DNA from 3 places in the Rahnella sp. RcJ3 genome. Region 1 is predicted to be linked to each of the others. Evidence: predicted binding sites of a transcription regulator. Region 1 holds the regulator's gene; each other region holds the start of a gene.

Region 1 (3,144 bases):
ACGCGCCGGCAGTGTCAGCAGGTGGCGAACGGCTGGCGCGGCGAATTACGTGTGGCGGTTGACCGGATTGTAAAACCCGCACGGACACGGCGTCTGGTGCTCGATTTCTACCGCCATTTTGCGGACACCGAACTCATTATTCACTCAGAAGTGTTTAATGGTGTCTGGGATGCGCTGGTTGACGGGCGGGCAGACGTGGCGATCGGTGCTACACGCGCGATACCGGTTGGCGGGGGCTTCAGTTTTCGTGACATGGGATTTATGGACTGGCATTGCGTCGTCAGCCCGCAACATCCGCTGGCTCAGTTATCCGGCGCGCTGAATGATGATGAGTTGCGGCCTTATCCTGCACTCTGTCTGGAAGACACCTCCCGGACATTGCCTAAGCGGGATACATGGACGCTTGATAACCAGCGGCGGCTGGTCGTGCCAGACTGGACCTGTGCGCTGGAATGCCTGACCGAAGGCTTATGCGTGGGTATGATGCCGGTTCATCGCGTCACGCCGTGGATAGAACAGAAAAAGTTGCAGGTGCTGACGCTGGAAAATACGTTTCCCGACAGCCCGTGTTGCCTGACGTGGGATCAAAGCAATCCGTCACCCTCGCTGGCCTGGTTGCTGGAATATATGGGCGATACAGAAACCATGAATCAGGAATGGCTGCGTGATTAGAAAAAAACGCCTGCATCTGCAGGCGTTCGATATCTGTTAACGGCGGTAATCGCGGTACGGACCATCGGCTACGGAACGGCGTTCGACCAGTTTCGGATGCACCTCAATGGTCTGAGACTCTTCACGCTTACTGACAATTCTGTCCAGCAACATGGTAAAGGCCATTTCACCCAGACGTTCTTTCGGCTGATGCACGGTTGTCAGCGCGGGGGAGAAGTAACGGGCGTTACGCACATTGTCGTAACCGATCACGGAAATATCCTGAGGAACGCGCAGGCCCAGTTCGTCTGCGGCACAGATTGCGCCCATTGCCATCACATCGCCGCCACAAAATACGGCAGTCGGGCGGTGCTTCTGCATCAGAATTTTATGCATCGCCTGATAGCCCGATTCCGGCTCGAAATCGCCCTGAACCACCCATTCGTCACGCAGCGGAATATTGGCTTCAGTCAGTGCTTTCACAAAACCCTGGAAGCGGCCACCGCCGGTATTACGTGCCAGTTGGCCCGGGATCACCCCAATATCACGATGACCGCGTTCAATCAGATAACGCCCGGCCATGTAACCCCCTTCGAAAGCATTATCAATAATGCTGTCGGTGAAGTTCTTACGCGCTTCGCCCCAGTCCATGACCACCATTGGGATCGAACGGTGCTCCTCGAGCATATTGAGCAACTCATCAGGATATTCCGCGCACATCACCAGCAAGCCATCGACGCGTTTTTGCGCCAGCATTTGCAGGTAGGCTTGTTGTTTTTCCAGATTATTATGCGAGTTACACAAAATCAGCGTATAGCCTTTGGAGAAGCAGCTGTTTTCTACGGCTTCAATCACTTCGGCAAAATAGGGCGCTTCGCTGGAGGTGGCAAGCAGACCGATCGTTTTGGTGTTATTGACCTTCAGACTGCGGGCTACAGCACTCGGCGAGTAATGTAACTCTTTGATTGCAAGGAGAACCGCTTCTTTGGTTTCTTCGGCGACGAAACGTGTTTTATTGATGACGTGCGACACGGTTGTAGTGGAAACGCCAGCGCGCTTTGCGACATCTTTAATCGTTGCCATGTAAACAATGACTCCTGAACTCACGTGTTTCAGCACGTTAGCATTATGTTAATCGTTTGCTTGCGTGGATCTCACTGCTGGCTTCTAAAAGGGCAGTGAAATCGTTGGGTGGATTCTTCAGAATGAGGCGTGAAATGCTCTCGGGTGAAATCAACCGGCACACAGGCGTGTTAACCGACAATTTTCTCTTATAATGCAGGAAAGTGGAAGTAAAATTCTCAGGGATACATTGTCATTCAGCACAAGATTTTAAATGTTAATTATGCGAAAATGCGTTGGCACACAATTAGTGTGGCTTAAAAAATGCCACAATTTGATCCGAAAGGGGGGTTTGATGGACAGCAACCTGAAATTATCGTTGATCACCACGGTATGCGCTTTGCTTATGATTATCGCTTTCAGCTTCACTGCGGTGATGAACTGATTCAGTAAGTGAACCGCTATAAAAAAGGGCGATTCCTGTTACAGGAATCGCCCTTTTCAATTTTACGCAGTGGCCGTTACCGCCGATACTCTTCCCTGCAGAAACTCTTCGTTAAATGCTATTCAATGGCTGATTAGCGAAACTTCAGACTTAACGAATTGTTTATTATCGGATCGTTTTCGGCGTCATTACCCGGCGTGCACCCACATAATGATCTTGCCAGTAATCGTCGCCGAGAGAGGTGATTTTAATGTCTTCGCCCGTTCTTGGAGACTGAATAAACTTGCCGTTCCCCACGTAAACACCAACATGGTCTGCAGCGCCGCGGTTATTGATTCTGAAGAACACCAGATCACCGCTTTCAAGTTCGCCGCGTTTGACCGGAGCCGCATCGCGCAGGTGATACATTTCATTCGCTGTGCGTGGCATTTTAATACGGATCAAATCTTTGTAGGCGTAATAGACTAAGCCGCTGCAATCAAAACCGGTATTCGGCGAGGTTCCGCCCCAGCGATATGGTTTTCCTACCTGATGCATCAGTTTGGTCATCGCCGTTTGCTGGGCATGCTGATAGCGTTTTTTATGCGTTGCACTTAGCGTAATCGGTTTGCTGTCTTCTTCGGGCTTTTTACCTTTACGGTGCCGGCCATACGCTTCTTTTTTACTGACCCTTTCCGTGCTGTTTTTCGCGAGTGAACGGGTTTTGGCGTGTTTCTCTGTTTTGCTTTCGGCCCGCGTGGTCTTCAGTGTCTTTTCTTTTTTACTTTCGGCCCGGGTCGTTTTGACACTTTTCTCCGTCGTGGTCTTTCGTTTAGCCAGTTCGGTACTTTTAACTTTCTTCTTCGAATTCTTGTCCTGAATTTTTTGTTCTGTCACTGGCGCGATTTTAGTTTTTTTACTGGTTTTCGCGGCCACCGTTTTTCGCTTTCGCCGTTCTTCAGGTGCAGCCTGATTAACATGGCTTTTACGCTGATCGGCAGAAACAC
Region 2 (3,144 bases), on a different contig from region 1:
CCACCCCAACCCTCCCCTTCGCAGGGGAGGGAGCCGATCAAATCAAAGCTTTTCAACTGCCCATTCAATCCCGCTGGCGTATTCTTCCGGCAGCATCGGGACCAGTGCGTTGAGATTGTCTTTCAGCAGGCTGGCGCTGGCGTCGTTGAGATTCAGGTGTCCGACTTTACGACCCGGACGCACGTCTTTCTCGTACCAGTGCAGATTGACCAGCGGCAGGCTCAGCCATTTTTCTGACACATCCGTGCCAATCAGATTCACCATCACTGACGGTGTGCTCACCACCGGTTTCGGCAGCGGCAGACCAAGGATGGCGCGCAGATGCATTTCAAACTGACTGTAAGAGGCGCCGTTCTGTGTCCAGTGCCCGCTGTTATGCACACGCGGTGCCAGCTCATTGATCAGCAAACCTTCGCTGACCACGAAACACTCCATTGCCATCACGCCGACATAATTCAGTTCGTTCATGATCGCTGACAGCATGTTTTCTGCCTGCTGTTGCAGGGCGGCATCCGGCTGCGGCAGCGCAACACTGGTGCGCAGAATGCCGTCCTGATGCAGGTTATGGGTCAGCGGATAAAACACGGTTTTACCATCGTGACCGCGCGCGCCCACCAGCGAAACTTCACCGGAGAAGTTGATACCCTGCTCAACGATGCATTCGCCATAGCAATCCTGCGGCAGCGTATTTTCTTCACCAGAACGCAGACGCCACTGACCCCGGCCGTCGTACCCGCCGACGCGACGTTTCACAATCGCCAGTTGGCCAAGCCGGGAGAATACCTGCGGCCATTCGGCGGCATCGGCCAGCAATTGCCACGGCGCAGTCGCCAGACCGAGCTGGTCGAGCAACTGTTTTTGCGTCAGGCGATCGGCCAGACGCGGGAAAATGTCGCGGTTAACGAACGCATTGTGCGTCGCCAGTTCGCGCGTCAGCGCCGTTTCCGGCCAGCGTTCGATTTCAGCGGTGATCACGCTTTGCTGATACGGCACGGCTTCCGGTTCAGCATCAAGGCCGACAGGATAGACGGCGATGCCCAGCGGTTCACCGGCCTGACGCAGCATTCGGCCTAACTGGCCGTTTCCGAGTACGCAAACCGGTTTCATGCTTCCTCCCGCGGGTCGGGATTATTCAGCACTTCGTCAGTTTGTGCGGTGCGCCACGCGGCCAGGTTTTTAGCAATCTCGGCATCGTGCAGCGCCAGAATCTGTGCCGCCAGCAATGCGGCGTTTGCGGCACCGGCTTTACCGATCGCCAGCGTACCGACCGGAATACCACGCGGCATTTGCACGATGGAATAGAGACTGTCGATGCCACTGAGTGCAGCACTTTGTACCGGCACGCCCAGCACCGGCACCAGCGTTTTCGCCGCCAGCATGCCCGGTAAATGCGCTGCGCCACCGGCACCCGCGATGATCACATCAAAACCGTTAGCGGAAGCCTGCTCAGCGAAAGTAAACAATTTGTCCGGCGTACGGTGAGCGGAGACGATATCGACATGGAAAGGAATATTCAGCGTTGTGAGGACGTCGGCGGCGAACTGCATGGTCGCCCAGTCACTTTTAGACCCCATAACGATGGCGATTTTTGCCGGGGTAACGTTGGATGACATGTCTGTAAAGCTCCTGTGATTCGGAAATAGAAACTGCGAGGGCGCAAATGATAGCACGCTCCGTGAGGGAGGAAAACGGTTGCGTCGCCGGAAAACGGCGCATTTTTGATGAGAAGTTGACGGCAGATTTGTATAATCCAAACCAATATATTAATGATAAACTTCATTGGAAACTGATTTATGACGCAGGCTTTACTGGCACCGATTTATGATTTTCTTCACTGTGAAACACCCGCTCTGTGGGTGGATGTGGCGCTGGAAAATCAGACGGTGATGCTGATCGACCACGCTAACTGTGAAAAGAAGGCGGCGGCCACGGCGATGAGCCTGATGACCAAATATCTGGATCGCACCGAGCTGCTGTTTTGTGCGGCGCGTCTGGCGCGTGAAGAGCTTCATCACTTCGAACAAGTGGTGGAAATCATGCAAAAGCGCAATATTACTTATACCCAGCTTTCCCCCTCGCGCTACGCCAGCGGTATGATCAAACATACCCGTCATCACGATGATCTGAATATTCTGGTCGACCGGCTGATTATCGGGGCGTACATAGAAGCGCGATCCTGTGAGCGTTTTGCCAAAATTGCGCCGCATCTCGACGAAACCTTGTCGCGTTTTTACAACTCATTGCTGCGTTCAGAATCACGGCATTTTGCCGATTATCTGGCGCTGGCGGAGCAATATGCCGGAACGGATATCAGTGAGCGGGTAGAGGAGTTTGGCAGAATTGAAGCGGAACTGATCCTCACGCCGGACGAACAATTCCGCTTCCATTCAGGCGTACCCGTTACCCTTCATACTTCGGGCTGCTGATGCGTTGACTGCACTCATTCACCCCGGTCACTTAGTCAGCTAAGCTCCCAGGGATTCATGAGCTTGTCGCCTTCCAGCAACTCAAATTATTTTGGGTAACTTTGAGGTGACTTAAAACGGAAAGCTGATCAGCTCGACGTTATCGGCGGTGACTTTCACCATCGAGCCTTCTTCGTGCCATGCGCCGAGTACCACGCGGTGGCCGGTTTTATTCCCCAGTGGCACATCATGAATTGCCGGACGATGGGTGTGACCGTGAATCATCCACTCCACGCCTGCCATCTGCATTTCGCTGACCACCGCCTGCGGGTTCACATCCATAATTTCCAGTGATTTGCCCTGGTTTGACGCCTTGCTGTTGGCGCGCATTCTGGCGGCAATCGCCAGTCGCCATTTCAGCGGCAGCATCAGGAAAAGTTTCTGGATCAGCGGATTGTGGACTTTTTTGCGGAAGTTCTGATACGCGACATCGTCGGTGCACAGTGTATCGCCGTGCAGGATCAGGACGCGGCGTCCGTACAGTTCCAGCACTTTTTTCTCCGGCAGCAACGTCATCAGGCTCTCGCGGGCGAAACGTCTGCCGAGCAGAAAATCGCGGTTGCCGTGAATGAAGAAGCAGGGCACACCTTGCTGGTGTAACTGATTCAGTGCCGCCGAGATTTCAGCGTGAAGCGGCTGCGGATCGTCGTCGCCAATCCAGGCTTCGAACAGGTCACCG
Region 3 (3,144 bases), on a different contig from region 1:
GCGAAAGTATTGGCCGCGAAAAAGCCGGTATTTTCCGCGCCGGTAAACCGGCCGTGGTTGGTGAGCCGGATATGCCACAATCCATTGCTGCGGTTGCGCAGGAAAAACATGCGGATTTACACCGCCGCGATGTGAACTGGCATTTTTCTGCGGATGCCGGACAGTGGCGCTGGGCAGCGCGGGAAGAAGGTAATGAGGTTAACGTGCTGGAAGGTTTACCGTTGCCGAATGTACCGCTGGCTAACGCCGCGACCGCGCTGGCTGCACTGCATTATTCAACACTGGATATCCCTGAAGCCGCGTTGCGCAGCGGTTTACAGCGCGCTGCTTTGCCGGGACGTTTCCAGACGGTGAGTGAATCGCCAAGGCTGATCCTGGATGTCGCGCACAATCCGCATGCGGCAGCGTATCTGGCCGGACGTCTGGCGGAACAGCCGCGAAAGGGTGGCAAAGTGCGTGCCGTCGTCGGAATGTTGAAAGACAAAGATATTGCCGGTACGCTGGCTTGCCTGTCGCCGCAGGTGGATGAATGGTATTGCGCGCCGCTGGAAGGCCCGCGCGGGGCCAGTGTCGAAGAACTGACCGTCCATCTGCCGCAGGCGCGCCAGTTTGATGATGTGGAGTCTGCCTGGAAACAGGCTATGCAGGAGGCGGCTCCTCAGGATATTGTGATTGTCTGCGGCTCGTTCCATACCGTAGCTCACGTAATGGATGCTATAGACACGGGGAAAACCAGTGGCAAGTAAGTTTCAAAATCGTCTGGTCGGGACGGTCATTCTGGTGGCACTGGGTGTCATCATTTTGCCTGGTTTACTCGACGGCAAGAAAAAGCATTACGAAGACGAATTTGCGTCTATTCCATTGGTGCCAAAACCGGGTGATGTTGAGGAACAGGACTTGGTGCCACCGGTCACGCAATCTTTGCCTGCTCAGCCGCCGGAAGGTGCCGATCAGATGATGAATGGTGAACAGGACGATACAAGTCCTGCCAATAACACCAACGCCGCCAATCATGGCAATGTGGCGCCGGGTAATACCACGATAGAAGCGCCGCCGGTCACCACACTGCCTGAGCAGAAAAAACCGGTGCAGCCTGCTCCTCAAAAACCCAAAGTGATCGAACCGAAACCGATGGTGGAAGCGAAGCCAACGGTGAAACCGAAGCCGGTCGAACAGCCAAAACCGGTTGAGCAACCGAAGGCCGTTGCTGAACAGCCAAAACCGGTTGAACAGCCGAAGGCTGCGCCGGCAGAAAAAGCGCCGACAGGGCAGTCTTATGTGGTGCAGCTTGGCGCATTGAAAAATGCCGCCAAAGCCAATGAGATTGTGGCGAATTTGCGGTTGTCTGGTTTCCGTGCTTACACAGTGCCTGCAACACCGGTACAGGGGCAGATCACGCGCCTGTACGTCGGCCCGGATGCCTCGAAGCAAAAACTCGAAGCGTCACTTCCGCAACTGCAACAGCTGAGCGGATTGGGTGGGCAGGTTCGCGCTTACTCCGCACACTGACTTTGCGCCTCCCCCTGCGAAGGGGGAGGCGGGGAGGGGGTTTAGCGGGCAACGCCAGATTCAACGTTGCCATTAATACCCCACCCCAACCCTCCCCTTCGCAGGGGAGGGAGTCGTTAAAACATAAAAAATACCACGGAGGGCACAAGCGATTTGTGCCCTTTTTCTATAAGATCCTCTGGTTGGATTTTTATAGGTTTATGCTGCGATTGAGGTTTTTTTAATCGCTATTATTAATTTGTCTGACCGGCTGATTTCCCCTACGCAAACGTTTTCTTTTTCTGTTAGAATTCGCCGCGAACTGGATGCCGGGGCAGATGTGACTGGATTAGACACTGGAATAGTTAATGGTCTGGATTGATTACGTCATTATTGCGGTTATCGGATTTTCTGCTTTAGTCAGTTTGATCCGTGGCTTTGTTCGTGAGGCTTTATCGCTGGTAACCTGGGCTTGCGCCTTTTTTGTTGCCAGCCATTATTACCCTTACCTCGCCATCTACTTCACACGTTTCGAAGATGAGTTAGTTCGAAACGGGATCGCAATTGCCATCTTGTTCATCGCGACGTTGATCGTAGGTGCAATTGTCAACTATGTGATTGGTTCACTGGTTGAAAGAACCGGGTTGTCCGGCACTGACAGGGTGTTAGGTGTGTGCTTCGGCGCACTGCGCGGGGTGTTAATTGTCTCCGCGATGCTGTTCTTCCTCGATACTTTTACCGGTTTTTCGCAAAGTGAAGACTGGAAACAATCCCAGTTGATCCCACAGTTCAGTTATATCATCAGGTGGTTCTTTGACTACCTGCAGAGCACGTCGAGTTTCTTGCCAAAACATATTTAGTTTTGGCAGCGCTGAAGAGGAAAAGACAACATGTGCGGTATTGTCGGTATCGCCGGTTTCATGCCGGTAAACCAGTCGATTTATGACGCGTTAACGGTGTTACAACACCGTGGTCAGGATGCCGCAGGCATCACCACCATCGACGCGAATAATAACTTCCGTTTACGTAAAGCGAATGGCCTGGTGAAGGATGTTTTCGAAGCCCGCCATATGCAACGCTTACAGGGCAACATGGGTATCGGCCATGTGCGCTACCCGACGGCTGGCAGTTCCAGCGCTTCAGAAGCTCAACCCTTTTACGTCAACTCTCCGTTCGGCATTACCCTTGCCCATAACGGCAACCTGACCAATGCTCACGAATTGCGCAGCAACCTGTTCGAAGGCCAGCGCCGTCATGTGAACACCACGTCCGATTCTGAGATCCTGCTCAATATCCTGGCGAGTGAACTGGATCGTTTCCAGCATTACCCGCTGGAAGCTGACAACATTTTTGCTGCGGTTGCCGCAGTGAATCTGAAAATCCGTGGTGCCTACGCGTGTGTGGCGATGATTATCGGTCATGGCATGCTGGCGTTCCGTGACCCGCACGGTATCCGTCCGCTGGTTATTGGTAAACGTACGCTGGAAGATGGCCGTAATGAGTACATGGTGGCTTCTGAGAGTGTGGCACTCGATACGCTGGGCTTTGAGTTCCTGCGCGACGTTGCGCCGGGTGAAGCGGTGTATATCACCGAAAAAGGTCAGTTGTTCACCCGTATGTGTGCCGAGAACCCGCAGTACAATCCGTGCCTGTTCG

What was found. The regulator PurR, encoded in region 1, represses purine synthesis genes. The targets are predictions, from matches to a motif close to CANGCAAACGTTTGCNTG.
Region 2: the regulator PurR is predicted to act here: its motif matches at 1,682-1,699, upstream of purE (5-(carboxyamino)imidazole ribonucleotide mutase).
Region 3: the regulator PurR is predicted to act here: its motif matches at 1,771-1,788, upstream of cvpA (colicin V production protein).

Annotation. Positions count from the first base shown of each region.
Region 1 covers NZ_QSNX01000012.1:145,020-148,163, forward strand. Annotated here, with positions in the region: gene punR (DNA-binding transcriptional activator PunR) at 1-672, shown strand, start outside; gene purR (HTH-type transcriptional repressor PurR) at 709-1,734, opposite strand; gene DXU84_RS25330 (YnhF family membrane protein) at 2,069-2,158, shown strand; gene DXU84_RS16890 (C40 family peptidase) at 2,324-3,144, opposite strand, start outside.
Region 2 covers NZ_QSNX01000001.1:173,171-176,314, forward strand. Annotated here, with positions in the region: gene purK (5-(carboxyamino)imidazole ribonucleotide synthase) at 43-1,107, opposite strand; gene purE (5-(carboxyamino)imidazole ribonucleotide mutase) at 1,104-1,613, opposite strand; gene DXU84_RS00805 (tRNA-(ms[2]io[6]A)-hydroxylase) at 1,794-2,426, shown strand; gene lpxH (UDP-2,3-diacylglucosamine diphosphatase) at 2,538-3,144, opposite strand, start outside.
Region 3 covers NZ_QSNX01000002.1:348,745-351,888, forward strand. Annotated here, with positions in the region: gene folC (bifunctional tetrahydrofolate synthase/dihydrofolate synthase) at 1-746, shown strand, start outside; gene dedD (cell division protein DedD) at 736-1,509, shown strand; gene cvpA (colicin V production protein) at 1,857-2,348, shown strand; gene purF (amidophosphoribosyltransferase) at 2,379-3,144, shown strand, end outside.